3 regions of the Salicola sp. AFF1 genome follow, and region 1 is predicted to be linked to each of the others. Evidence: predicted binding sites of a transcription regulator. Region 1 holds the regulator's gene; each other region holds the start of a gene.
The links. The regulator PhoB, encoded in region 1, activates phosphate uptake and scavenging genes when phosphate is short. The targets are predictions, from matches to a motif close to TGTCATANNNNTGTCANA.

Region 1 (9,559 bases):
GCGCCCACGACCAGCGCCGCATCAAGCGTATCCCCGCCGTCCAGCGTCAGGGTGACTCCGTCATCGTTTTGCTCCAGGGCTTGCACTGTGGCAGGAGACAGGCGCGTTATGCGCTTTTCCTGGCTCATGCGTTGCCACAGGGCCCAGCGGGTTACGCGGTTCTCAACGATGTGGCCCAGGTGGTCGCGCCCCAGGTCGCCGGCATTGAATTCCGTCCGGGCATGGTTTGCCAGAAGGCGGCCACCGGGGATGCTGGCCAGGGGCCCGGCGGGGGCCTCCCACACCGTCAGTCGTTCGAATGGCGCCATGCGCATTGCTTCCATGGCTGGCCAAGCACCCAGCTCGCGCAGCCAGGCTTCGCTGCCCGCGCTCAGGGCGGAGACGCGCAGGTCGGGCGCGCTGTCGGGAACGGGGGCCTCGGGGGCACTGGGCTCGACCACGGCGACTCGCCAGCCCCTGACCGCGCAGGCCAGTGCCAGGGCGGCGCCGACCATGCCGGCGCCGATCACGGCGATGTCGTGCTCGCGTTCACTCATGGTCGCAGTCTACGCCAGAGTGACGAGCGAAGACAGGGGGACTAACCGGCCTTGCGAGGGCCTCCGCTGAGCCAGCCGGGGCGTTGCGTGCCCGGGCGGATGAAGCCCCGGCTGATGACCACCGGCTGGGCCACATCCAGGTAGTCCCGGGTGCGGATCTGCATGGCCTCGGTATGGCTGCCCGCGGCGAAGGTGATTTCCGGCTGTTCGGCCAGGGTTTCGCTGCAGTAGGTGGCCATACCGAAGAGATTACCGAAAGGCGGCATCGCGCCGACCTCACAATCCGGGAACCGGTCCGTGAAATCCTCTTCGTCCGCCAGGGCCACGAAGTCCGTATCAAGAACCTCCATGATCCGGTCCCAGCGGATCCGGAAGCTGGCTGGCATCACCAGCATGGCCATACGGCCGTCGAGCTCAATGATGACGGTCTTCGCCACCTGATCATTGGGCACGTTGCAGTGATGGGCAAGGGAGCGGGCGGTAAAGCCGGGGGGATGGCTCAGGCACTGGTAGCCTGCGCCATGGGCGTTCAGGTGTTCAATCAGGGTCTTTACGGGCATGGCAACACCTCGACTGGCAAAGGGCTGAGACCCATGGATCCGGGGATCCATACCGTCACATTAGCCCAGCCCTGCCAGTGGGTGTGCCGCAAAACGGTTACATTTTGTACCTTTAGCCGGCGCTCTGATGGTGATGCAGGTCGCGTTGCGGGTAGGGAATGGTGATGCCACCGTCGTCGAAGGCATCCTTGATCCGCTCAAGCATGTGCCAGTAGCAGAACCAGAGGTCATCGCCATGGGCCCAGAAACGGACCTTGAGGTTGACCGAGCTGTCGCCCAGCTCACCCACAACGATCATGGGTTCCGGGTCCTGGAGAATCCGCTCGTCCGTGGCCAGGGTTTTCTGGATGATGTCGCGGGCCTTCTGGATGTCATCGCCATAGTGGATGCCAATGCTCATATCCAGGCGCCGGTGTTTGTAGGCGCTGTAGTTGGTGAGGCTGGCGTTGGAGAGGGACGCATTGGGAATCACCACCTGGCGGTTGTCGAAGGTGTCCAGAACGGTGTACAGAATCTGGATTTCCTTCACCGTGCCCAGAAAGCCCTGAGCCTCAATGATGTGGCCCACCTTGAACGGCTTGAAGATCAGGATGAGGACACCGCCAGCGAAGTTCGCAAGGCTGCCCTGAAGGGCCAGGCCCACCGCCAGGCCCGCGGCACCAAGGACCGCGATGAAGGAGGTCGTGGCGATTCCGACCATGGTGGCGACGGAAATCAGCAGCACGATCTTCAGGATAACGGACGTCAGTCCGGACACGAAGCGGCCCAGGGTTGGATCCTTCGCGGTCAGCTTCTTGTCGATGGACGCCACAAACCGGTTGATCAGCCATAGCCCAATAACCAGTGTGACCAGGGCCAGGAAAACCTGTGGCAGGTAGTTCATGGCCATGCCCGCGGCCATGGAGGTGAGCTGGGAAAGCTGTTCTGCGTCCGGGATCATGGCTTCCATTCAGGCGCTCCTTTTGGCTGCTTGTTCGGTGAGGTATTGAGGCGACGTTTCCAGGGACCACTCAACCAGTTCCTGAAAACCGCCCTGTTTCAGGACACGGCCATCGCGCTGGCTGAGCTGGTAGTCGTACATGGGGTCGTAATAGTCCGTCAGCAGGGTCCGGATCCAGTCACGATGCCGGTCCAGCTCCCCGGTCTGCCACTGTTGCGTCAGGGCTTCCTGCATCACGGTTTCGAGCTGCTGGTGTCGCAGCCCGCCCAGGCGCTTACGGATACGGGCCAGGGCATCGAGCAGGAAACCACGGAAGGCCTCAAAGCCGGATTCTGCCCCGTCGCGGGCCATGAAGGCCTGGCTCATGTCGATGACATAGTCCTCAAGGATGTTCTCAACCCGCGTCTCCTGGCTCTGCTCCAGCACGATCCGGGGCGATTCGCCGAGTCGCCTCTGGAGGGGGCGGGGCAGGACCCGCCGGCCGATCAGGCGCCCTTCGTCTTCAACATGGATGGGGCCGCCCCGGGCATGGGCCTGGTACAGCCTCGCAGCCACCGCGTTCTCGAAGGTGGCCTGGGTGGGCTGGGGCGTTAGCGTGCGCCCGAAGCTGGAGCCGCGGTGCGCGGCCAGTCCTTCCAGGTCCACCGGGTTGGGGAGCTGGTGGAGCAGTCGCGTCTTGCCGGTGCCGGTGCGGCCGGCGACCACCAGCAGCGGCAGCTCCGGGATCCGCCGTTCGATCAGCTCATCCAGCACAAAGCGCCGCAGCGACTTGTAACCGCCCTCGACCCGGGGAATCGTGACTCCGGCCTCCTGCAGCCATTGCTGCACAATCCGTGAGCGCAATCCGCCCCGGGAGCAGTACAGCCGGGCCTGGGGATGATGGTTCACGAAATCCACCCATTGGGCAACGCGCGCCTCACGCACATCACCGCTGACCAGCTGGTGGCCGAGCTCAATGGCCGCGCTCTGGCCGGCCTCCTTATAGCGGATGCCCACCTGTTCGCGTTCAGCGTCGTTCATCAGGGGCAGGTTGTGTGCATCGGGCAGGGTGCTTTCCGCGCACTCCACGGGCGCGCGCACGTCCAGCAGGGGGCGGCCCTCGCGCAGAAGCCCGGCATAGTCATCGGTAAGCGGCAGGTCGGAAGCCACGGTTCTGATCCCGTTATTGCAGTGAATGCACAGTCTAACCCAGCTGCCCGCGCTTTACGCTACCCGGCGGGCCGGCTAGTATGGCGCCGCCATGACACAGGATCATCTTGACACCCTTCTGCGGCGCAGCCTGCCGCGTGCTCGCACCTGCTGGAGCCGGCCCGCCGGCTGTCCCCGTATTGAGCTCTGCCTGTTCGACCCCGCCTGCCTGGAGGGCCCACTCAGTCACGAGGAGGCCCAGTCAGTGGTGGCCGAGCCGGCCTACTGGTCCTTCTGCTGGGCCAGCGGGCAGGTGATGGCGCAGTGGCTTCTGGATAACCCGGAGCGGGTTGCCGGGCGGCGTGTCCTGGATTTCGGGGCCGGTTGCGGAATTGTCGCGATTGCGGCGGCGATGGCGGGAGCGCGTGAGGTCATCGCGGCGGACATTGATCCGGACGCGCTGGCGGCCACAACGCTCAACGCCCAGCACAACGGGGTGACGGTGACCGTGGTTGAGGACTGGCGTGAGGCGGCCCGGGCGGAGGTCCTGTTGGCGGCGGATGTGCTCTATGATCCGGAAAACCGGCCCATGCTCCGGGATTTCCAGTTCGGGGCGGACGCGGTGCTGATGGCCGACTCGCGCCTGCGCCATCTGGGTAATGAGGATTACCGGCTGATCACGACCGTCGAAGGGCGCACCTGGCCGGATCTTAACGAGTTCGAGGAGTTCAATCGGGTACGGCTCTATTGGGCCCCTGGGATTGCAGCGGCTGGTGAGGCATAAAAAAAGGGATGACCGGTAGGCCATCCCTCATAGCTGGCGAAACGCTCTCCGGGGGAAAGCGGTGGGCGTCCTGCCCGGTTACCACCGCCCTGTGGTGATCCTCGGCCTTCCCTGGCCCGCTGGCGTCCGAGCCCGCTTTGTTGTTCGACATCCCTTAAGCATTACATCCTTTTATTCCCTGCTTCCCTTGAGATCCTCTGAAGAAACCATCCGTGTGGTGTCCTTTCCCTGTCGTCCGCTGACAGGAGAAACAATAGCAAGCCAAAAGCAGATGGTGCGCCGGTCAATACCGCTGGAATGACGTTTCTTGACATTGCCTGCAATTAATGCCGTTTTGAATCAGGTTTCTAGGCGTTATTGGGGGCGCTTCTAGGTTGTCGCCGACGTAACAGAACAACAATCTCCTACACTGGTGTAGGAAATCTCTTACACGCGCTATGGCCAAATGCTGACGCAAGAGGACAGCGGGCAGTACCGGCCATTCGGGTCTATAGTGAAGGCATTCCTGAAAACCGATGTCGGAATACCTGTGATGAGTAGACTCAAGGCTCTGGTGGTGGATGATGCCAGCTTCGTCAGGGACCTGGTGAGGCGGACCATGCGCTCCCAGTTCCCGTCCATTGAACTCCATGAAGCAGCGGATGGCCGCAAGGCGCAGACGCTGATGGGGCGTGAACGGTTTGATTTGATCCTGTGTGATTGGGAAATGCCCGAAGTCTCCGGGCTGGAACTGCTGCAGTGGGCACGGGGACACAACCAGTACAGTGGCACCCCCTTTGTGATGGTGACCAGCCGGGGGGACAAGGAGCATGTCGTGGAGGCCATCCGCGAAGGCGTCACCGACTATCTCGGCAAGCCTTTCAGTCCGGAATCCCTGGGCAAGAAGGTCAGGAAGGTGCTCGGCAACCAGCTTGGTGAGCCGGATCCCAGCTCGGGAGGGTCAACGGATGCGTTCCGCCAGTCCGCCGACCTGTTGACCGGAGGCGGGAAGGCGCAGAAAACGCCGAAAGACGCACCGGCTCAGGCCAGTGAGACCCCGGCCGAACCAGCCCAGGCCACGGAAGCCGCGTCCGGAAAGGCGGTGGCGAAACCCCGGGGTAAGGAGCCCACCATGGTGGACCTGCGCTTCTCGGAGGCGGCCTTGAGGGGCGTGCTAAGGGCGGTGACCCTGAATGAGGTGCGGGTGAGCGCCAAAAGCGGTGACCAGTTGCCGGGCATTCTGGAGCAGGCGGTGGTGGATATGGATCTGGGCGAGAAGATGGCGCGCCTGAACGGCTACGTCTACCAGCTGCAGGCCCAGGAAAAGAACCCGGACACCAAGTTCGTCCAGATCGTGGTGCGGTTTGTGGATGACGATCCCCAGAAACTGGCGGATCTGAGCCACTTCATTGCCCGTTTTCAGGGATGATGCGGCTGGCAGGCAGGTGGCACCGGAAGGTGCTGCCGCGTCCCGGGGTGCTGTCGATGGTCAGGTAGCCATCATGGTTGTAGAGGATGTGCTTGACGATCGCCAGGCCCAGCCCGGTGCCCCCGGTTTCCTTGCTGCGGCTGGGGTCGGCGCGGTAGAAGCGTTCCGTGAGCCGGGGGATGTGCTCCGGATCAATGCCTGGCCCGTCGTCCGTAACGCTGAGGGTGATGGTTTCGTCATTGGTGCTGTAATCCACGTAAATGTGGCCGCCGCCCGGGGTGTATTTCACGGCATTGAAGATGATGTTCGAAAAGGCGCTGCGCAGTTGTTCCGCATCGCCGTGGATGCTGCGGTTGTCACTGATGCGCAGCTCGATCTCGTGCCCCTGGTCGCCACTCAGGGCCATGGCGTCCTTCTGGATCTGGCGCAGCAGGTCCGCCGGCACGCATTCCATGTCACTGGTGTTGTGCGCACTGGTTTCCAGCCGTGACAGCAGGAGAAGATCCGTGATCAACGCCTCCATGCGGCTGGCCTGGTGGCGCATGGCCTCCATCGGGCGCTGCCAGCCCGTGGGCATGCGGTCGCTCTGTTCCGCCAGGGTTTCCAGGTACCCGTTGAGCACCGTCAGCGGCGTGCGCATTTCATGGGAGACGTTGCTGACAAAATCCCGCCGCATTTTTTCGAGCTGGTAGAGGCGGGTCACATCCTTGATGGTGATGAGCCGGTCGTCCTCGCCGAAAAGGTTGATTTCAATCTGGAGCCGGGTGCGTGGGCGCGCAGGGGACTCGATTTCCAGGGGCTCCGCGTACGCCTTGGCCTCGAAATAGTTCCGGAACTCCGGGGTGCGGATCAGGTTGTGGATGTATTCCCCCTGGTCGCGCGTGCTGTCGAAACCACAGAGGTGTTCGGCGGCCTGGTTCCACCACTCCATGGAGCCGGCCGCGTCGGTCATGACAACGCCGTCCCGCAGGGCGTTGGTGGATTCCCGGACGCGGTTGATCATGCTCTGGAGCCGGTCCCTCGCGCCCAGGTGGCGTCTCTGGAGACGGTAGATGTCGTCCATCACCTCGCCCCACAGGCCCGGCGCCTCGGGCGGCTCGGCTTCGCGGCTACTGCGCTTGAGCCACAGGTGGAGGCGGGCCAGCTGGCGCAACGTCCACCCCGTGTAGCAGGCCAGCGTCACGGCCAGCAGCAGGGCGGGCCAGCCCAGCAGCCAACCCACCACCAGGGCCGCCAGGAGCAGCAGAGTCAGTCGGCGGAGGTGCTGTTTCAGGCCTGTACTCATCGCGTCCCTGTTGAATCACTGCTGGCGCGCGGAAAAGCGGTAACCGGCACCCCGGACCGTCTGCACGAGCTTGCCGTGTTCCTCGCCCAGGACCTTGCGGAGCCGGCGTATGTGGACGTCCACGGTGCGTTCCTCCACATAGATCCCCGCGCCCCAGACCTGGTCCAGGAGCTGCTCCCGGGTATAGACCCGGTCCGGATGGGTCATGAAGAACTGGAGCAAGCGGTACTCGGTAGGGCCGATATTGACGGGCTCACCGTTGACGCTCACCCAGTGGCCGGCTGGGTCCAGATGGATGCCGCCAATCTCCACCGGTGTGTCCATGCCCGGTGGTGTCGAACGCCGGAGCACGGCCTTGAGACGGGCGACCATCTCCCGGGGAGAGAAGGGTTTGGTGATGTAGTCGTCCGCGCCTACTTCCAGGCCCTGTACCCGGTTATCCTCCTCTGTTTTCGCCGTCAGCATGATGATGGGCACTTCCGCGGTGCCTTCATCGCGCTTGAGGCGCCGGGCCAGGTCAATGCCCGAGGTTCCGGGCAGCATCCAGTCCAGGATGATCAGGTCCGGTCGCTCGTCCACGATCAGGCTGTGCGCCTGACGGGCATCCCCGGCCTCAATGTAGTGATAGCCGGCCATCTCCAGTGCCACCGCGATCATTTCGCGGATGGAGGGCTCGTCATCAACAATCAGGACGGTTTTCTCAGCCATGGAAGTCACGTCTTTCGGTTGGGTTACCACGCCATTACACCGTGCCTGTATGACAGTTTCATGACAGCGCCAGATCCAGTGCAAGCCCCAGGAACACCGCAAACCCGGCCCAGTTGTTGTTCAGGAAGGCCTGGAAGCAGCGCTGTCGGTCCCGCGTTTGGGCCAGCCACTGCTGGTAACCAAAAAGCCCGCCCATGGCAATGACGCCCAGAATGAACAACACGCCCAGCTCGGTCTGCAGTCCAACCAGCAACAGGGTCAGGAGGGCGGTTGCCTGTAGAACGCCCACCGCGGCCCGGTCCATATCCCCGAAAAGCACGGCCGTGGACTTGATGCCGACCTTCAGGTCGTCGTCACGGTCCACCATGGCGTAAAGGGTGTCGTAGGCCACGGTCCAGACCAGGTTGGCGATGTACAGCAGCCAGGCAATGCGGGTGACCTCGCCGGCCTCCGCGGCCCAGGCCATGGGAATGGCCCAGGAGAAGGCCGCCCCCAGAACCACCTGGGGCAGGTGGGTGTAGCGCTTCATGAAGGGGTACACAAACGCCAGTGCCACGCCCCCAAACGACAGCCAGAGCGTCAGCTGGTTGGTGAACAGCACCACCATCAGGAACGACACCAGGCACAGCCCCAGGAACAGGGCGAGGGCTTCGCCCGGGCGCACACGACCAGTGGCGAGGGGGCGTTCACGGGTTCGCTTTACATGGCCGTCGAAATCGCGGTCGGCGTAGTCATTGATGACACAGCCGGCGGCGCGCATGAAAAAAACGCCGAGGGTGAAAACCACCAGGTTGGTCAGGCTCGGGACGCCCTCGGCAGCCAGCCACAGGGCCCACCAGGTGGGCCAGAGCAGCAGCAGGCTGCCAATGGGCCGGTTGATCCGCATCAGTTGTATGAAATCCGGAAGGCGCTCACGCACCCGTGCCAGTGCGGGCTGAAGGCGTGTCGTCGTCATGGTTCCCTGTCCGTTGCGGCTCGTGACTTAGAGTGGCCGGAGGCTGTCCCCGTGGGTTGGGTGGCGGCGCACGGCCTGGTCCCTGAGATCGTCCCACAAAAGGGGCAGGAAGCACTCCGTGACCAGCAGGGTACATCGACCGCGCCGGAAACGCGAGCGCCGCGCCGGGTGTGGGCCGGAAGGCTGGTGCGGGGCCGTCTGGCCACAGGTGAATGCCTCCCGGTGCCAGGGTTGTTGCCCGAAAAGAGCGGACCCCAGGGGGCGGTTGCCGAGGTGACGCAGTCGCTGATTGGCGCCCTTGAGGCAGTGGAGCGGGATCACGGTGCGTGCCTGCACCCACGGCTTACCGTCGCCGAGCAGCCGGACTTCCCGTACCCAGGCCCGCTGGCGGGGCGGCAGCCCGAGTGCCATGGCTTCATCCGGTTGTGGCACCTGGTACCCCTCCCTCAGCACACGCACCCGGAAATCATTGCGTGTGAAGGCGCGCAACAGCCGCGTTAATGAGCCGCGGTGGCGGACCACACGGCGCTGGTGGCGCGGCAGCGAGTGCCAGGGGCGTTCGCGGAAGCCCCGGATGGGCTCCTCCATGGGATTACAGGCCCCGGACCGCGTAGATCCCGGGCGCGTTGCGCCAGTAGCCCTGGTAGTCCATGCCATAGCCGAACAGGTAGCGGTCCGGCGTTTCCAGGCCAATGAAATCCGCCTCGAAGGCCGGCTGGCTCTTGCGCTCGTGGTGCTTTTCCACCAGTGCCAGCGTCCAGACCTGCTCGGCGCCCTCGGTGCGGCAGGCATCGGCCAGTGCGGCCATGGTGTCGCCCTCGTCGAGGATGTCGTCCACAATCAATATGGAGTGCCCGCTCAGCCGCGTCTGCGGGTGGACCTTCCATTCCAGGTCGCCACCGGTGGTATTGCCCCGGTACCGGGAGAGCTGGGCGTAGTCCAGCTGCAGGGGGAAGGTCAGTCGCGGCAGTAGCTGCCCGGCGACCACCAGCCCGCCATTCATGATGCAGAGGATCAATGGGTCGCGGTCACCGATGGCGGTGGTGACCTCACCGGCGAGCCGGTTCAGCGCTTCATTCACCTGGGATTCTGTGTAGATGCAGTCAGACTCGTCGTAGATCTGCTGCATTGCCGCTGTGTTCCGGGACATGACGGGTCGTGCTCTCCACGGCATGGGTGGCTTTAAAAGCCGAAGTATAACGCCACGGCACCGGATTGTCCCGATTCTGACACTGTCGGGTGTAATCCGGAGGAG
Region 2 (9,559 bases), on a different contig from region 1:
GGGTATCGCTGTTCGCCTTGATCTTTGCCATCGGGATCCTGGTGGATGACGCCATCGTGGTCGTGGAGAACATCAGCCGGCGTCTCCAGGACTCCGGTCATCCGGCTGGCCGGGTTATCCCGGCAGCTGTGGATGAGGTGGGCACGCCGACCATCATGGCAAGCCTGACCATTATGGCCGCGCTGCTGCCCATGGCCTTCGTAACCGGGCTGATGGGGCCTTACATGAGCCCTATTCCGATCAATGCCTCCGCCGGCATGGTGCTGTCCCAGCTGGTGGTGTTCATCCTCACGCCCTGGCTGGCATTGAGGCTGGTCCGGCGCCGTGGTCCGGGGGCGGGGGACAGTGGCGGCAGGACGGAAACCGTTAACCCCAGCCTTTACCGGCTCTTCAGCCACCTGCTCACGCCCTTCCTGGGAAACCACAGCTGGCGGCGGCACGGACTGGCCTCCGGGGTGATTGCCATGACACTGATCGCCGCGGCCCTGCCTGTGTTCATGCTGGTCATCCTCAAGATGCTGCCTTTCGATGATAAGTCAGAGCTGCAGGTGGTGGTGGATATGCCGGAGGATACCCCCATGGAAACCACCCAGAAGGTGCTGACGGAGATGGGCGGGTACCTGGAGACGCACGAGGCTGTGACCAACTGGCAGGCGTACGCGGGGACCGCGTCCCCGATCAACTTCAATGGCCTGGTCCGCCAGTACTACCTGCGACAGGGCCCCTGGCAGGGGGATCTGCAGATCAACCTGAAAGATGAGCGGCAAAAGGCGTCCCATGACATTGCCCAGGCAATGCGCGGGCCGCTTACCGCGATCGGGGACCGGTACGGCGCGGCCGTGAAGGTGGTGGAGGTGCCGCCGGGCCCACCGGTGCTGTCGCCAGTGGTAGCCGAAGTCTATGGTCCGAGTCCGGAGACGCGTGCCCGGCAAGCGCAGTCACTGGCTGAGCGTATGGAGGGCATCCAGGGGCTGGTGGACGTCGACACCACCGTGGAGGCGCCGGTTGAGCGCTGGCGTGTGGTGGTTGACCGCAAGCGGGCCGCCACTCTGGGCGTTTCCCAGGCCCAGGTGGTGGATGTGCTGTCCGCCACATTGGGTAAGCGCCATCTTGAGTACTTCCATGATCCGAACGCCAAATACGCTGTTCCCATAAGGGTCATTCTGGACGAAGGGGATCGGGCCCAGAAGGCGGCGCTGCTGTCCCTTCAGGTCCGGAGCCGTTCCGGCGAACTGATCCCGCTGGCACAGGTTGCTTCCATCGAGCCCAGTACCTGGCCCGGGGCCATCCAGCACAAGAACCTGATGCCGGTGACCTATGTCACCGCTGATATGGCCGGTGAGGTGGATTCACCGCTGTATGGCATGTTCCGAATGGCTGGTGATCTGGAGGCACTGCCCCAGTACTACATCCAGCAGCCGGAGTGGCCCGATAGTGCCGCGATCAAGTGGGATGGGGAATGGCAGATCACCTACGAAACCTTCCGCGATATGGGGCTGGCGTACGCGGTCGGGATCATCGCCATCTTCCTGTTGCTGGTCGCGCAGTTCGGCTCCTACGGGTTGCCGTTGATTGTGATGATGCCGATCCCGCTGACACTCATCGGGATCATGCCGGGCCATGCCCTGTTGGGTAAGGAGTTCACCGCCACCAGTATGATCGGCATGATTGCGCTGGCTGGCATTATTGTGCGCAACTCCATCCTGCTTGTGGTGTTCATCCGGGACCTGCTGCAGGCGGGGAAACCGCTTGAGGAAGCCGTGGTGCTGGCCAGTGCCGTCCGCATCAAGCCCATAGCGCTCACCGCGGTCTCGGCCATGCTGGGGGCGTTCTTCATCCTGACGGACCCCATCTTCAACGGATTGGCGATTTCGCTGATCTTTGGCCTAGCCCTGTCCACCGTGCTCACGGTGGTCGTGGTACCGCTGGCGTATTATGTGTTCATCGGTCACCGTGAGGCGGGCTGATTGCCTCCGTGATGCGCTGGAACAGGTCGGCCTGGAAGGGCCGGCTTAATGGGTAGAAGTGGCCGGAATGGGGGAGTAGGGTCAGCTCAGCGTTCGGCAACGTGGCGGCAAGGTGGTGGGCATAGGCCGGGGGCAGCAGCTGGTCTTCCGCGCCCTGGTAGATCAGGGTCCGTGTGGCGACATCGCCCAGCCGGAACCCCCAATCGCCCATTTCCGTAAGCAGGTCGGTGGCGATGGCGCGGGGGCCTGAGTTCAGGCAGGCCAGCTGGTCTGCGCGGAAGCGCCGGACCTGGCCTGGATCCCCCAGTATGGCGTGATCCGCGTCGCTGAACAGGCTGCGCGCCCGTGCCATGAAGAAGTCAGGCCGGCGCTGGGCAATGCGGGTGATGAGGGTGACCAGTCCCCGGAACAGTGCCGTACTGATGGCAGCAATGACAGGGCCGGGCCAGAGGGTGCTCAGCAGCAGGCGGCGCGCACCGGCCATTTCCTCAAAATGGGTGTAGCTGGAAAGCAGCACGGCAAGCCTGACGCGCCCGGGGTGTTCATGGGCGGCCGCCAGGGTCCGTGAGCCGCCACTGGACCAGCCCATGTGGATGCAGTCACCAATCCCGAGGTGGTCCAGGAACAGTCTCAGGTCATCGGGATAGTCCAGAAGCGTCCTCTCCGGCTGGTAGCTGGAATTGCGGATCCCGGGGCGGTCCAGTGCGAGAACCCGGTAACCGGCTATCAGGGCCTGTTCATGGAAAAACAGGGCTTCCAGGGCCGAACCCGGCATGCCGTGGGCGTAGACCACGGGCACGCCCTCACGGGCACCGGCTTCGATACCGACAAGCTGCCGGTCATCCGGGGTCTGAAGGGTGTGGATTCGCGTCGGAGCGTCCGTCTCGGTGGTCACGCCCGGGCCTCCCTCGGTTCCCTTCGCCAAGCGTGGTTGAGCCATAACGACAGCGCAATCAGGCCGCCGCCCAGGGCCAGGCCCAGAAGGTCCGCATCACGGTTCCAGATCAACAGGTTGACCAGCAGGCCGGCGGGTACCAGGGCGTTGTTCATGACGGCCAGGGTGCCGGCATCCACCTTGCGCGCTCCCTGGTTCCACAGGAAAAGCCCGGCTCCCGAGGCGGCAAAGCCCAGCCAGCCCAGGACCAGCCATTGCCAGGGCGTGGCCGGGAGCATGGAGCGGTCGCCAAAAATCAGGAAAGAGGGCAGCGCCACCAGGAGCGCGCCCAGGAAGAAATAGCCGAACAGGCGCCAGGCTGGGGCCTGGGGGGAGTAGCGTTCATACAGGCGCCGGTAGCCCACCTGCCCGGCGGCGAAGGTGAGGTTGGCGCCCTGAAGTATCAGAAAGCCCACAATGTAGGAGCCACTGAGCCCATCGTAACGGATGATGCCCGCCCCGAGTGTTGCCAGAGCGGCGGCCAGAAGGGCCACCGGCGCGAAGCGGCGGTGGAGGGCATCGTCCAGCAGCGTGATGTAGATCGGTGTGAAGACGGTAAAAAGAAGGACCTCGGGCACGGTGAGAAACGCGAACGAGCGGTACAGCAGCAGGTAGGTGACGCCGAACTGGCTGGCGCCGATCAGCGTCAGCCGCAACTGGAAGCCGACCGGCACATCCCGCCAGCGCAGCAACGGCAGAAAGACCAGGGCGCCACAGAGAACCCGGGTGAGTACGGCGAAGTCGTTGTCGACATTCCCGGCGAGATAGACCCCGATGAGGCTGAATGAAAAGGCCCAGAGGAGGGTGACAAGGGAAAGAATCAGCATGCGTTGCTCCTAGACAGCCTGGCCCGCGGCAACGCCGGAGGCCCAGGCCCATTGGAAATTGTGGCCGCCAAGATGACCGGTCACGTCCACGACCTCGCCGATGAAGAACAGGCCGGGCTGATCATGAACCTCCATGGTTTTCGAGGACAGTTCCCGGGTATCAACGCCACCGAGCGTGACTTCCGCGGTCCGGTACCCCTCGGTTCCCGCTGGTGTCAGGCGCCAGCCGTTCAGGGTTTCCGATGCGGCGCTCAATTCGGCCTTGCTGAAGTGCTGAAGGGGTTCCTCCCAGCCCTGAAGCGTTGCAAAGGCCTGGGCGAACCGCCGGGGCAACGCTTCACCCAGCGCCCGCGCGGGGTAGCGGTTGGGATGGTCCTGGCGTTGGTCAGCCAGCCACTGGGCCGCATCCTGCTCCGGCAGCAGGTCGATGGCGAGCGCGTCTCCGGGCTCCCAGAAGCTGGAGATCTGCAGCATGGCGGGGCCGCTCAGCCCCTTGTGGGTGACAAGCATGGGCTCCTGAAAGCGCTCACCGTTGCATGAGACCGCCACCGGACAGCTGATGCCCGCCAGGGGGGCCAATTGCTCCTTCAGTCCGGGGTCCAGGGTGAAGGGCACCAGTCCCGCCCGTGTCGGTATGAGGTTGAGCCCGAACTGGCGGGCCAGGTCATACCCCAGCCCCGTTGCGCCCATGGTGGGGATGGACAACCCGCCACAGGCCACCACGAGGCTCTCGCAGTTGTAGTCGCCGCAAGGGGTGCTCACGCTGTAGCCGCCCGGGTTCGTCGAGACGCTGTCCACGCTCGTGCGGGTCATGACCTCAACCCCCGCCCAGTCGGCTTCGGTCATCAACAGATCCACGATTTCCCGGCTGGAATCCCGGCAGAACAGCTGGCCCGCGGCCTTTTCCTCGTGCTCAATGCCGTGGCGCTCCACCAGCTCCAGAAAGTGTTCCGGCGTGTAGCGTTTCAGCGCGGAGATGCAGAAACCGGGGTTGTCGGAGAGGAAGTTCGCCGGGGTGCTGTTGAGGTTGGTGAAATTGCATCGCCCGCCCCCGGACATGAGGATCTTGCGCCCGGGTCGGCGGGCGTGCTCGATCACCAGCACCCGGCGGCCGCGGTAGCCGGCCGTGGCGGCGCACATGAGCCCGGCGGCGCCGGCGCCGATGATGATGACATCGTAGGAGGTGGGCATGATGATCCGGCTGGCCTGTCTGCTGGGTCTGTGGAGGCCGTATTCTAAGGCCGGACAACCCCGGATAACCAGTGGCCTGTCTGGTGATGATCGAGCCTCGAGCTGCGTCTCGTGGTGTGGAACGCCGGATCTTGCTGTCATCAGAATGCCATGCAAGCGTCACGCCTTTGTCATGTGCCCTGGCTAGCCTGTGCCTGGATCAGGGCGTCTCGTGAGCGAGTCCGCCGATAACCAGTCATAGAGGATGGATGAAGGAGCAATCATGGGTCAGCATGACGTTGAGGACAGTAATCCGAGTAACAATGAGACACTGGGTGCCGTCACGCAGTCGCGTTTTTCCCGTCGCAGCATGCTGAGAGGCAGTGCGTCCATGGCAGCGGTGGGGACACTGGCCTCCATGGGCCTGGCTGGTTGCTGGGATGATGACAGTTCGGCAGCGGAGCAACCGGGCAAAGAGCCGGGGCAACCTCCGGCGGCGGCCAGCAGTCTCAATTTTGAGCCGGTCGGGCGTTCCATGGCGGATCGTGTGGTAGTGCCCGCCGGCTACAGCGCCGCAGTGCTCTACGCCACCGGCGATGCCCTGTTTCCCGGCGTAGCGGCGTATCGCAACGACGGCACCAACACGGACTTTGACAAGCGCTCTGGCGACCAGCATGACGGCATGAGTGCCTTTGGTGTCAGTGATGCGGGTAATCATGATCCGGAACGCTCGGACCGCATGATCCTGTGGCTGAACCACGAAAACATTGTTGCGGACCTGCTTCACGACAATGGCAGTACCGGGGCCGGGGAGAATGGCGGCAGCCGGCCGAAAACGGAGGTGGACCGGGAAATGAACGCCCATGGCGTCTCGTGCCTGGAGGTCCAGCGCCGCAATGGCCAGTGGTCGGTGAACCAGGATTCGATCTTCAACCGTCGTCTCACCGCGTTTACCGAGATGGAGATGGAAGGGCCGGTGGCGGGCCATGAACGCACCCGGACCAAAGCTTCGCCGGATGGCAAGCGCCGCTTCGGCACCCTGAATAACTGCGCTACGGGCAAGACGCCCTGGGGCACGGCGGTAACGTGTGAGGAAAACTGGTACGCCTATTTCGCGCGGGGCAATGATGAAAGCGTGCGAACCGCATCCGACAACGCCCTGTTGGCCCGCTACGGGATCCGCAATGACTCATCAGGCTGGTCGTACCGGGAATGGGACACCGTTGAAGGCGGGGGGGACCTCTACAAGCGGTTTGATATCAGCGCCAATGGCAACAGCCCGCTGGACGATTTCCGCAATGAGCCAAACCTGTTCGGCTATGTCATTGAGGCGGATCCATTCCGCCCCGGCCAACCACCGCGTGCGCGCACGGCATTGGGACGTTTCTCCCATGAAACCGCCTCTTTCGCACCCGCCGAGGCGGGCAAGCCGATTGTGGTCTACTCCGGTGACGACGCCCGTGGTGAGTACATCTATAAGTTCGTCAGTGACGAGCCCTGGGATCCCGCGGATGCCGGTCGTGGATTGGCGGCTGGCGACAAGTACCTGAACAAGGGCACGCTCTACGCCGCCCGCTTCAAGGAGGACGGCACGGGCGAATGGTTGGCGCTGACACCGGCGAATGTGCAGGCCAATGGGGGCAGCGCCTCCGAGTTCGGTACCCAGGCGGACGTGCTGCTGCGGACCCGGCTGGCAGCGGATGCCGTGGGCGCCACCCGTATGGACCGTCCGGAATGGGGCACCATTCATCCCCGGACCGGAGAGGTGTATTTCACCCTGACCAACAATGAAATCAATGACCAGGGCCTGGAAAACGTAACCCAGGTGGATCCCGCCAACCCACGTTTCTACCGCGACCCGGGCTCGCCCGACAAGGACGAGGGCAACCCCAGTGGTCATATCATCCGCTGGAGTGAGCTGGGAACCCGGGGAGGCGACCGGTTCGAGTGGGACATCTTCCTGTTCGGTTCCGATGAAACGCTGAATACGGATAACATCAATCTTTCGCAGCTGTCGTCGGAGAGTGAGTTCTCGAGCCCGGATGGCATGCTGATCGATCCAAGGGGGATCGCCTGGATCCAGACGGACGACAGCGCGCTTTCCGAGAAAACCAACGACCAGATGCTGGCGGCCATTCCCGGTCGGGTTGGCGATGGCGAAGCGCGCCAGGTGACTTCAACACAGGATGGCTTCCAGCCTCAGACCGTGACCACCTATGTGGGCAAGTCCGCCGAGGAGGTGCAACTGAAGCGCTTCCTCGTGGGCCCGGAGGGCTGTGAGATTACCGGGGTTGTGATCACGCCTGATGCCCGTTCGTTGTTCATCAACGTGCAGCACCCAAGCGGCAGCTGGCCGAATGCCAGTCTGGATGCCACGGATACGGGCGATGGCTCCAGTCGGCCCCGGTCGGCCACCGTTGTTATTACCCGTGATGATGGTGGGGAAATCGCTATCTGATCCGGAGTCCGCTGCCGCGGCTTTCCCCAGTATTGGAATGCGTATTCCCATTCGCTGGGGGTGTTGAGGTTGGTAAACTATCAAGTCACTCCCGCCTGCGAGCACTCAGGGCGGGGGGATGATGGTCCGGGCTGACCTGGTAGGTGGTGCATGAAGCACGTCCGAAGGGGCCCGGGAACCCGACGCAACCAGCGGACATGAAGGCGATGATCGGACCCGGTACCCAGTCCATCCCAGAAGGGAAGATGAAACTGCTCCAGGCGTCATTGCGCCTGGTGACCAGCAGCCGGAGCATCAGTTCGCTGGGGATCCGGGAGCTGGCCCGTGAGGCGGGTCTCAACCCCAATACCTTCTACCGCCACTTCTCGGACCTGGATGATTTCGGCCTTTTCGTGCTGGAGTGCATTGCCTCCGAGGTCAAGCGCCAGGTCCGGCGTTTGCGCACGGCAGCGGCCACATCAGACCAGGCCGCCCATGATTCGGTGTATTTCGTCTATGAATACTTCCGCACCAATCCCGCGGTGGTTATGGTCGCGGTTCGTGAACTCCATGGCCCGTCCCTGGTGCTGAGGCAGGCGCTGGCACGGCAGCTGGAAGAGGCGGCAAGCGAAATGGCGGATGACGTCACCGAGCGGGAACTGGTACCGCAGGTCAGCCGCACCACGGTTCTGGACATTGCCCGGACCGTGGTCCGGTTCATGTTGTTCCGGGGCATGGACTACATTGAGCATCCGGAGCAGCAGAAAGCCATCCAGCAGGAAACGGAACGTTTCCTGCGTCGCCAGTTCATGGGCGCCATGGCTGAAATCCTGGTTCCGGGCCTGGATGCCAGGCTTAAAGGGGACTGACAGGCTTCACGCTGGCCAAGCTTGGTGTTTACTGGCCATAACCGACGAAATCCGCCAGGTAGTCGATGCTGGCGTCGTCCTGGCGATAGACCAGGTAAAGGGTCTTGTGGACGCCTTCCTCGCCAAGGCGGCGCGTGGTGATGGGGTGGCTGTCGCGATAGCGCTCGGCCAGCCAGTCCGGAAGGGTGCAGACGCCGCGATTGGCCGCCACGAGCTGGAGCATGATCTCCATGGCTTCCACTTCCTGTTGGTGGGCCGGCTCAAGGCCGGCGGGCGAGAGGAAGTGGGTGAAGACGTCCAGCCGCTCCCGGGCCACCGGAAAGTGGATCAGCCGGGCTTGGCTCAGGCGTTCGGGGGTAACGGTGCCGCCTTTGGCGAGCGGGTTCTGCGAGGCGGCCACGAGCATCAGCTCATAATCGAAAACCGGTGTATGGCAGAGTTCATGGCTGAAAACCGGGTCACTGGTAATCAGCACATCGATCCGGTGCTGGGTCAGTGCTTCCAGGCCGTTGAAGCGGAATTTCTGGATCACATCCAGGTCCACATCGGGCCACCGCTGGAGATAGGGCTGGACAACGGTGAGCAGCCACTCGTAGCAGGGATGGCATTCCATGCCAATGCGCAGCCGGCCACGCCGGCCCTCTCCGAAGGCGCGCAGCGTGGCGTCCGCCTCCTGCAGGCGTGGCAGCAGCTGCTGGCCCAGTTCCAGCAGGTACTGGCCCGCCTGGGTCAGCTGCAGGCGCCGCCCCTGTTTGGCCCAAAGGCGCGAACCGCTTTGCTCCTCCAGTTTGTGCATGGCGTGGGAGAGAGCTGATTGGGTCAGGCAGAGGTGGTTGGCGGCTTCGCCAAGCGTGCCTTTTTCGTTCAGGGCCAGGAGAATTTCCAGATGGTGACGCTGAATCATGAACGAAACTCACAGATCAAATAGTAATAATCATTTTCCATCATGGATTGCTGTGGGTAAAGTGTGATCAGCATCTTGGTGCAGGGTCAGGGAAGAGCGGGTTTGCCCGTGCACTGTGGTGCGGCCGGTTACCGGCCAGGCTCCTCGGCTGGCCGGAAGCCCCTTCCAGGGGCAGGCGTCCGCCTGCCCCTTTTTCCATTACAGCCAGTCATTGAGGGAAAAGCCCAGACCGATACGGTGTGTGCGCTCGTTGTAGTCGATGAGCGACTCCCCGTAACCGTTGTAATACTGGACATGGGCCTTGATGGAGCTACTGATGGGGAAGGACCAGTTCACTGCCACTGAGGTCCGGTTGTTGTGGCCCCGCAGGTTATTCATCAGTGTGATTCCCAGGGCGTGGGTGCCTGCCGGGTTGTAGATGGCGTTAAGTTCCCCGTAGCCGAGATAGCAC
Region 3 (9,559 bases), on a different contig from region 1:
TCGGGCTTGATCGTGAGAAACTCCGAGCGAACCTTGATGCACTGAGGCGAATGGAAGGGTTGGCAGAGCGGCTCCAACGGGTCTATGGAGAAAGCCCGGAAGGGGGCGTTCGGGATCCGGATGAGGCGCTGTATTCGGGCGGGTTCATCGGTGATTCGGATCGCCGGCGTCTACAGGAGGTTCTGGATACACCGCCTGGGCTGTTGGGGGAACTGGAGCCGGATTTTGAGGATCCACGCTTGCCGGAGTTGTTTTTTCGGTACCGTGCGCGTAACTACCCGCAGAGTCTCAGCGCTGACGAACAGGAGCGCTGGGAGCGCTTCCGGCACCAGCGGCTCATGGAGCCGGGCGATGGTTGGCGTAGTCTTCCGGGATTCTTTGAGGACCTGCAGCAGCGTATGGCCGACCCCTCCCTGAGCCGGCGGGACCAGTTGCTGTTGCAGGATCTCCAGTTCTATGGCGAGTCGCTTATTCCGTCTCTGTAAGCGTACTCCGGAACGAGCCGTCGAATGCCGGCTCCTGGAGTGATTCAGCGTCTTTGGGAACATCCTGACGGGCGTTGATCACCAGGGATCTAGGCTGGTTCAACACTGCTTCCCGGAAGGTTGCCATCAGTGCCTGGTGATCGATGGCGCTCACGGCTTCGATAAGCTGTTCGCGTTGGTCGAAGTCGTGATTGCGGCGGTCAATTTCCTGCCAGTAGCGGTCAGCGACTTCGCTCAGACGGGTATCGTCCTGCTCCAGGCGGCTTATGACGGCCTGTTTTTCACGTTGCAGCGTTTCTGCGTCCAGCCCGGCAAGCCGCTTTTCCTGCTTCTTCAGGAAGGTGGTGACGCTTTTATTGATGCTCTCAAAGCTGTTCTTTGGTGATTGAACAATGAACCCGATGCCTGGTGTGTCCATCACCGGGTAGTACGTTCCCTTGACGATATAGCCCATCTGTTGGTTCGTACGCAGCCTTTCGTAGAATGGGGCGGACAGCAGTTGGGCGAGCAGCCGGAACTGCGCCCGGGTCGCATAGTCCTTGCTGTTCCCCTGGATGTAGCGTAGATAGCCTTGGTCGGTGTGGCGCACACTGACGTCCATTGTCTGTTCGTCCCGAGCCAAGCGGTGAACCTGCGGCCTGGGGACCTCGACGGATGCCAAGTCATTCATGATGAGGCTTGAGACGCGCGAACGGATATTGAGTGCCGCGGCCCTTGTCATGTTGCCGTGCACCAGCATTACGGGGTCGAGAGCCTGATAGAACGTGTCGGTGTGGGCTTGCAGGTCTTTCGGCGTGAGCGATTGGGCGGCCTCAAGCCGGCTGGCGTGGGGGTATACGTTGTCCAGAAGCGCCTCCTGGATCCGGCTTGACGCGATCTCATAGGGGCGGCGTTCCGCTGCATTGGCAAGGTCATCACGGAGCTGCTGTAGCCGGGTGCGGACGTGTTCCGTTTTCAGGTCGGGGTGGCGCAGCTGTTCCAGTACATTGCCCATGAGGCGCGGCAGCTTGTCGCTGTAACCGCTGATCCTGACGGTAATGCCCCGGAGATGGCTATAGACGCGATAATTAAGGCCCGCCACCTTGGCCGGGTAGGTCAGGGCATTAAGTTCGTCCTTGACGGTTTCCGCTAGAAGGCGGGTTAGCACAACGTTGCGTGGCGAGCCGGTTGCCGCAGGTGAACGCAGAGACAGGTAGACGTTGGCGCGTGGCGCCTCGAACCGGGTGTCGCGTGCATACCAGAGCTCGAGAGTGTCGTTGCCCATGGCCCTGGGTTGGGGCATGTCTTCGCCAGCCACCAGGGATAGATCTTCGGGGATGAAGGGGTTCGGCGTTGGCAGTTCCAGGTGCTTGGTCTGCTTGCTGTTGCCGATGAGTCCTTCCGCATGAAGCTCGGTTAGTCGGTAGGGGGTCTCGTAATAGGGCGTTGTCGGCAAGCTGTCTGTTTCATCCATCGGCGCCTGTACCGAAACCAGGACGTTATCCGGCTGAAGGTGCGTCAACAGCTCGCGGTAAACCGATGGTTCATAGGTTTCATAGAGCCAGGGGGCGATTACCGCGTCCTCCGGGTCCACCCGGTGCAGGCGACTGGCGAGTGTGCTCGCCTCACGGATCGGCTTGCCCCGTTCGCGGAAGCGCAACGCGATGTCGTTGAGCTGCTGCTGTTCCTGAAAGTACACTTCACGGATGCCGTGGTTACGGATCAGGTCCAGGTAGTCAAAAGTCAGGCGCACCACGTCCCGCCAGTGCTCACGCCCTTCTGGCGTTAGCGACATGCTGATGTTCATCATGGCCTGATCGCCAGTGTCCATGCTCTGGCCCGCGGAGAGCTTGTCGACAAGCCCGGCGTCTTTCAATACCGCGTGCAGGCTGCCTGATCCTTCATGGCCAATGAGGTGGGCCAGGTAGGAAAGTGGCTTATTCCGGTAGTCATCTTCCGTTGAGGGTATGGGGAACGTCAGCTGCAGGCGGCGTGTGTCCCGGATCGCGTCCACCTCCAACAGTCGCGGCAGCTGATCGCTGTCCAGAAATGGCTGGGTATAGCGCGGTGCGTTGTGGCCACGGTTTGCCACGGGTGAGAAACGCGGTTCCACAAGCGGTTGCAGTTTATCCAGCGGTTGCGGGCCAATGACCACCAGTTCCATCAGGTTGGCGGAATAGTGCTGTTCGTAGAAGGCGACGGTGTCATCGCGCAGCTTGCCCTTGTCATTGGAGAGCGTGTTCAGGTTGCCCACGGTGAATCGGTCCAAGGGATGGCCCTTGGGGAACGTCTGCTTGAGGGCTGACCAGAAGCGGCGCCCGTCGCTGCGCTGGTGCGCGGAAAACTCAGAGCTCACGGCGTTGCGTTCACGGTCGATCAATTCCGCGGCAAAGGTTGGCACTCGGAACTGCTCTGAGAAACGGTCCAGTGCCGGTTCCAGGAACTCCGGTTCAACATTGAAGAAGTAGTTGGTATCGAGGGCGCTGGTGTAGGCGTTGTGTGAGCCGCCGTGACTGTTGATGAAGGACTTGTATTCGCCAGGGTCTGGATAGGTTTCAGTGCCGAGAAACAGCATGTGCTCGGTGAAATGCGCCAGCCCCGGCCGATCTTCGGGGTCGGCCCCGGCTCCCACGTGGACATCCAGCGCGGCGGCGGCCTTGTCGGCGCGCGGGTCGGACACAAGCAGTGCCCCAAGGCCGTTGTCCAGCGTCAGGTAACGGTATTGGGCTGAGGCGTCGGGCCCGGTCTGTGGCGTCAGTTGTTGGGCAACGTCGGCATTGGCGCAAAACACTGTGAGGCTCAACGTGGCGCCGAGGGCTAAGCGTGCCAGCAGGGAGGCCGGTCGCAGGTTGGGGCGAGTGGTCATATCGGGGCTCCGTGTCAGTGCAGGGGATCATCCTGATCGCGTTCGCTACTGTCCGCAACGGCGGCGTCTGCCAGTTCGATCATCTGCTGGGCGTTAAGGTTGCCGCTGGCGATACGCTGGATAACGTTGCGGTAATCACGCAGTTGCTGTTGGTAGGGCTCAAGCTGCGCCTGGAAGGCATCGTCGATGGCCTGGTAGACCATCTGGATCTGTTCGGCGCGGTCACGCCCGTCGTCGGCTGCCTGGTTGATGGCTTTGAGGCAGGCTCGGGCAATGGCAATGTAGGCATCATTCTGCTGATCTTGCATGGTCGTTTACGGTCGCGTGTTTTTCGGGAAGACAGGGTGACGGGTTCGACATTAATGGCATTCCGGCCCATTTTCAAAGGAAACAGGCTATTCTGGGGCCAAGTGGGTCACGTTATTGGAGGCAAGGTGGGATGGCAGCACTTGAAGCAATCGTCAGTCAGGTGGAATCACTGGTAGCAGCCCAGGATTGGGCGTCACTGGCGGAGATTGATGACGAGGTTCGCCAGTGTGTGAGTGAGGCAGTGGCGGAAGCGGACCAACTCGGTCATGAACGGGTCAGGGAGGCGATCCAGCGTCTTGAGGCGCTTTACGATCAGGCCCGTCAGGGGTCCGAGGAAGAGCGCGACGAAGCGGCCGAAGCGCTGCGTTCAACCAATCGGACGCAGAAGGCGGCCAGGGCCTATCTGGACAATCAGTAACCATTTGGGAGCGGGTTTGATAAAAACACCGTCATTAAATTGACTCAAGCGGCCTCAGCGTCTTAAATACGTGACAATCCCATGACGACACGTTCATGGAGCTGTTATTAACGCCTGAACCCCCGAGGCTGCCGATTCGATGTCCGAGACTGCCGTTGTATTTCTCGTCGTGGACGATGAACAGCGTCGACACGACCTCCGCATGATCCTGGAATTCATCGGGGAGGAGGTCTACGCCGCCGACCCCGACCAGTGGGTTGATCCCCTGGAGCAGACGGATCATCTGGGTGCGGTGATTGTGGATGGTGAGAGCGAGGCGGCGGTGGCGCATCTCAATGAGATGGCGCAACGTCAGGAGGGGGTGCCCTTTCTGCAGATTGGCGAGCACGGTCTGGAAGGGCTCAGCGATGAGGCCGAATCCCGGGTGATCGCGCGTATCGCGTGGCCGCCGAACTACACCAAGTTCGTGGATTCGCTCTATCGGGCCCAGGTGTACCGGGAGCAGTATGCCCGCAACGGCCAGCGGGCGCAGCAGCGGGAGGTACAGCTTTTCCGCAGCCTGGTTGGCACGAGTCGCCGGATCCAGCATGTGCGCCAGCTCATGTCGCAGGTCGCGGATAAGGAAGTCAGTGTCTTGATTACGGGTGAGTCTGGCACTGGCAAAGAGGTGGTGGCGCGCAACCTTCACTACCATTCACCACGCCGGGACAAGCCCTTTGTTCCCGTCAATTGCGGTGCCATTCCCGGTGAACTGCTGGAGAGTGAACTTTTCGGTCACGAGAAAGGCGCCTTTACAGGCGCAATCAGTTCCCGCGCCGGGCGCTTCGAGCTTGCCGAGGGGGGCACCCTGTTTCTCGATGAGATTGGGGACATGCCGTTGAGCATGCAGGTGAAGATCCTGCGCGTGCTTCAGGAGCGCACCTACGAGCGGGTGGGCGGCAACCGCACCATAAGCACCGACGTGCGCGTGATTGCCGCCACCCATAAGAATCTTGAAACCATGATCGACAACGGCGAGTTCCGTGAAGATCTCTACTACCGGCTCAATGTCTTCCCGCTGGAGATGCCCTCGTTGCGTGAACGCGTGGAGGACATTCCGTTGCTGATCAATGAACTCATCTCGCGGATGGAAAAGGAGAAGCGCGGTTCCATCCGGCTCAACTCCGCGGCCATCATGAGCCTGTGCCGTCATGACTGGCCTGGCAATGTCCGGGAGTTGGCGAACCTGGTGGAGCGGTTGGCGATCATGCATCCCTACGGTGTGGTGGGGGTGCAGGAGCTGCCCCGCAAGTTCCGCTATGTCGATGACTTCGATGAATCCCGTGAAACCGAGGATTCCGGTATGCCTTCAGGCATTGAAGGGTTGACCAACCTGGATGCTCCAGCGCTGTTGCCGGTCAACGGCCTGGACCTGAAGGATTATCTCTCGAACCTGGAGAAGACCCTGATCGAGCAGGCGCTGAACGAGACAGACGGGGTGGTCGCCCGGGCGGCCGAAAAGCTCCGGATCCGCCGCACCACGCTGGTCGAGAAAGTTCGCAAGTACGGGCTCAGAGAGGATTCCGAGTCCTGAAGCCGTGACAAAAAATTGGCTTCCGTGTGACCGGATGTTTTTTATCTGCCGATTTATAAAGGAAAAATTAACGGTGGCATGAAATCTGCAGAGGTCTCCCTGAACTGAACGGGAAGCCGCGCATGGGGCGTGGCGTCGGTACGGGAGACTCCCATGAGCCAGCAGACATCCGAGCGCAACGAGGCCGCGGCCGCTGACAATGCGGCCGCGGATGCCAACGACAAGGTGACCTCTCTCTTCGGTGCCCGCCAGGAGCCCGAGACTGGTCCGGTGGATGAGGCGCTTGACCTGTTCAATCAGATGTCACGCCAGATCACGGATTCCTACCGGACTCTGGAGGAACGGGTCAATGAACTGGCGGGACGCCTCAGCAGCGAAGAGCGGCGTCGTCGTGATGAGCTGGAAGAGCGTGAGAAGGTCGCCAACAGGCTTTCGACCCTGCTGGATGTGTTGCCCGCTGGTGTCGTGGTTCTGGACAGCCAGGGCGTCATCAGCCAGTGCAACCCGGCCGCCGTGGAGCTGCTGGATGAGCCCCTCGAAGGCGAGCGTTGGGTGGATGTTATCCAGAGGGCTTTTGCGCCGCGGCGTGATGATGGCCATGAGGTCTCCCTTAACGACGGTCGCCGGGTGAACATCGAGATCCGTTCCATGGACAACGAGCCCGGCCAGCTCATCCTGCTCACCGACCTCACTGAAACCCGTGAGCTGCAGTCGCGCCTTGCACGTTCCGAACGCCTTTCCTCCATGGGCCGCATGGTCGCCTCTCTCGCCCACCAGATCCGGACGCCGCTTTCGGCGGCCATGCTCTATGCAGGCCATCTCTACGAAGAGGATCTGGATGCGGCGATGCGTGAGCGATGCGCCGGCAAGCTGATGGCACGCCTGCAACATCTGGAGCAGCAGGTTCGGGACATGCTGATTTTTGCCCGGGGGGATATCCGGCTGGCAGAGCAGCTGCGTATTGGTGAGTGGGTGGAGGCGGTCGTCCAGAATGCGGAAACGTCGCTCCAGACGCGTCGCGCTACGCTGACCGTGCCTGAGCAGCTGCCCGAAGGCGTCATCGCCTGCAATCGGGAGGCGCTGGTTGGCGCCTGCCTGAACCTGATCAACAACAGCCTTGAAGCGGGCGCGGACGAACTGGCGCTGAGCGTTTTCGAGCAGGGCGGAGAAGTCCGTTTCTGTCTTAAGGATAACGGGCCGGGTCTGTCTGCCGAAGAAGCTGAGCGCGTAACGGAGGCGTTTGTCACCACCAAATCCCATGGCACTGGCCTGGGGCTGGCGGTGGTCAATGCGGTAGCCCAGGCCCACAAGGGACGGTTTGAGCTGGCATCCGACGGGCAAAACGGCACGAGCGCCATCATGACGCTGCCGTTGGCCGGGCCACACAATGAGTGATCCCGCGGTTTCATCGGAGAGGTAGTCATGGCGAAACAGAAGATATTGATTGTTGAAGACGACGGGGAGCTGCGAGAGGCACTGGTGACCACGCTGGAGGTTAAGCGCTATCGCGTAAGCGAGGCGGCCACTGGCGAGGAGGCCCTGGAAAAACTGGCGGCTGGCCCCGTGGATCTGGTGATCAGTGACGTGCAGATGCCCGGGATGGACGGGATCACCCTTCTGGCGGAGATCCAGCGTCATCATCCGGGCATCCCTGTGTTGCTGATGACTGCCTATGGCCGGATTGAGCAAGCGGTCTCTGCCATGCAGGCCGGGGCGGTGGACTATTTGGCCAAACCCTTTGAGCCACAGGTGCTGACGGACATCGTAGCGCGGATTCTGGGCGGTGCCACGGCCGGCAATACCAGCAAGGCGATTGCCGAGGATGCGGCCAGTCGGCGAATGTTTCAGCTTGCCCGGAAGGTTGCGGGCACGGAGTCCACAGTGCTCATCTGTGGCGAAAGTGGTACCGGCAAGGAAGTGCTCGCCCGTTACATTCATGATGAGTCCAGCCGGGCTTCCCAGCCTTTTGTAGCCATCAATTGTGCGGCGATTCCCGAGAACATGCTGGAGGCGATCCTTTTCGGCCATGAGAAGGGGGCCTTTACCGGGGCCCACCAGGCCTCTCCGGGCAAGTTTGAGCAGGCCAACGGCGGAACGCTGCTGCTGGATGAAATTTCGGAGATGGAGGTCGGTCTTCAGGCCAAGCTCCTTCGGGTACTGCAGGAGCGGGAAGTGGAGCGGGTGGGCGGCCGGCGCAGCATCCAGCTGGATGTGCGCGTGATCGCCACCACCAACCGGGATCTACAGCAGGACGTTGCCGCGGGCCGCTTCCGGGAAGATCTCTACTACCGCCTGGGCGTGTTCCCGTTGCAGTGGCTACCGCTGCGTGAGCGCCGGGATGACATCCTGCCGCTGGCCGAGCACCTGCTGGAAAAGCATGCACGCCAGATGCAGTTGACCGGGGTCACGCTGGACCCGAGTGCGCGCCGCGTTATTCATGAATACGATTGGCCCGGTAATGTGCGGGAGCTGGATAACGCCATCCAGCGTGCCCTGATTCTGCAGCAGGGACAGGTCATTACTGACCGCGATCTGAGCCTGGACCAAAGCATCACCGGGGCCGCCCAGCCGCCCCGGTCATCCATGCCGCAGCCCGGAGATTCTGAGCCTGATGAGGGGGTGGTGGCGTCTGTGGTTTCAGCGCCGGAATCTTCAACGGAAGACGAAGGGGATGCTCAGGATGGGTCCCTTGGGGATGACCTGCGCCAGCGCGAGTTCCGGATCATCCTGCAGACGCTGCGCGATGAACGGGGACGGCGCAAGCAGGCGGCCGAGCGGCTTGGCATCAGCCCCCGGACCCTGAGGTACAAGCTGGCCCAGATGCGTGATTACGGAATCAACCCTGAGGAGGAGTTGGCGCTCATCTGACTCCCCTTCCTCCTGCCTGCCCGGACTCCGGTCCGGGCTTTTTTGTGTCAAAATCACGTCGAGCCATGCGGGGTGTTGCGCTCATTGGGCTGGCCGTTTCCAGTTCCGGATTCCAAGGCTTTGTCATTAAAGGGGAAAATGAATCTGGCCCGGTAATTGCTTCTGGTACCTTAAGACGAAACCGTCCATGGCGTATGCCAGAGCACCGGGAGAAGGCCAATGGTGGAACGAGCTGATGTGAACTCCGTGCTGTCCGATATCCGCGCGCTGCGTGAACAGATGCAGCAGCGCCAGCAGGCACAGCAGCCCGAGCAACTTCGGCCGGAGCAGATGCAGCCGAGCCAGAAGGTTGGCGAAGCGCAACAGGGCGAAGGGACAAGCTTCATGGAAACCCTTCAGGGTGCGGTCAACCACGTGAACGAGCTTCAGCAGACATCATCGGATCTTAAAACCCGTTACACACAGGGCGATCCGGATGTTGACATCACCCGCGTGATGGTGGAAAGCGAAAAGGCGTCGGTGGCCTTCGACGCGACTGTTCAGGTGCGCAACCGTGTTGTGAAGGCCTATGAAGATATCATGAATATGCCGATCTGATTCGGTTCAACGGGATCCGCCCCGCGGCGGTGTGCGGTAACAGGAGCGCACAATGGCGAACGTACCGGCTGAAACGGAACAGACCAACCCGCCGGCCAGCAGTGGTGAGGGAGACACCGAAGGCGGTACTGGCGGCACCAACACCTTCCGGCTGAGTGCTAGCAGCGTCGGGCTGCTGCGTCAGGTGGGGTTGATTGTTGGCCTGGCTGCCAGTGTGGCCCTGGCCGTGACGCTTGTACTCTGGGCGCAGGGGGAGGATTACCAGCCGCTTGTGGGGGATATGAGTGATTACAACCCCAAGGAGCTGACGAACGTACTGGACAGTGCCGGGGTGGATTATCGCATCGAACACCGCAGCGGGGCCCTGCTGGTTGCCAAGAGTGATATCCATGACGCCCGCTTGGCGCTGGCTCGCGAGGGGGTGGCCAAAGACCAGGGAATGGGCTTTGAGATCATCATGCAGG

Region 2: a site for PhoB is predicted at 5,055-5,072, ahead of AC1RQI_RS08015 (PhoX family protein). Genes of this name have one in related genera too.
Region 3: a site for PhoB is predicted at 4,127-4,144, ahead of AC1RQI_RS11445 (sigma-54 dependent transcriptional regulator). Genes of this name have one in related genera too.

Annotation. Positions count from the first base shown of each region.
Region 1 is NZ_JBXAYL010000023.1:26,064-35,622, forward strand. Features, by position in the region: gene AC1RQI_RS13620 (FAD-dependent oxidoreductase) at 1-536, opposite strand, end outside; gene AC1RQI_RS13625 (aminoacyl-tRNA deacylase) at 578-1,096, opposite strand; gene AC1RQI_RS13630 (mechanosensitive ion channel family protein) at 1,209-2,045, opposite strand; gene mnmH (tRNA 2-selenouridine(34) synthase MnmH) at 2,046-3,185, opposite strand; gene AC1RQI_RS13640 (class I SAM-dependent methyltransferase) at 3,277-3,948, shown strand; gene AC1RQI_RS13645 (response regulator) at 4,481-5,356, shown strand; gene phoR (phosphate regulon sensor histidine kinase PhoR) at 5,334-6,641, opposite strand; gene phoB (phosphate regulon transcriptional regulator PhoB) at 6,657-7,349, opposite strand; gene ubiA (4-hydroxybenzoate octaprenyltransferase) at 7,408-8,304, opposite strand; gene AC1RQI_RS13665 (chorismate--pyruvate lyase family protein) at 8,332-8,892, opposite strand; gene AC1RQI_RS13670 (hypoxanthine-guanine phosphoribosyltransferase) at 8,897-9,454, opposite strand.
Region 2 is NZ_JBXAYL010000009.1:63,597-73,155, reverse strand. Features, by position in the region: gene AC1RQI_RS08035 (efflux RND transporter permease subunit) at 1-1,967, shown strand, start outside; gene AC1RQI_RS08030 (alpha/beta fold hydrolase) at 1,942-2,862, opposite strand; gene AC1RQI_RS08025 (EamA family transporter) at 2,859-3,728, opposite strand; gene AC1RQI_RS08020 (BaiN/RdsA family NAD(P)/FAD-dependent oxidoreductase) at 3,738-4,919, opposite strand; gene AC1RQI_RS08015 (PhoX family protein) at 5,182-7,356, shown strand; gene AC1RQI_RS08010 (TetR family transcriptional regulator) at 7,602-8,204, shown strand; gene AC1RQI_RS08005 (LysR family transcriptional regulator) at 8,233-9,108, opposite strand; gene AC1RQI_RS08000 (phospholipase A) at 9,307-9,559, opposite strand, start outside.
Region 3 is NZ_JBXAYL010000016.1:2,129-11,687, forward strand. Features, by position in the region: gene sbcB (exodeoxyribonuclease I) at 1-485, shown strand, start outside; gene AC1RQI_RS11430 (insulinase family protein) at 469-3,330, opposite strand; gene AC1RQI_RS11435 (hypothetical protein) at 3,345-3,638, opposite strand; gene AC1RQI_RS11440 (hypothetical protein) at 3,770-4,057, shown strand; gene AC1RQI_RS11445 (sigma-54 dependent transcriptional regulator) at 4,197-5,630, shown strand; gene AC1RQI_RS11450 (sensor histidine kinase) at 5,784-7,025, shown strand; gene AC1RQI_RS11455 (sigma-54-dependent transcriptional regulator) at 7,053-8,498, shown strand; gene fliE (flagellar hook-basal body complex protein FliE) at 8,718-9,095, shown strand; gene fliF (flagellar basal-body MS-ring/collar protein FliF) at 9,148-9,559, shown strand, end outside.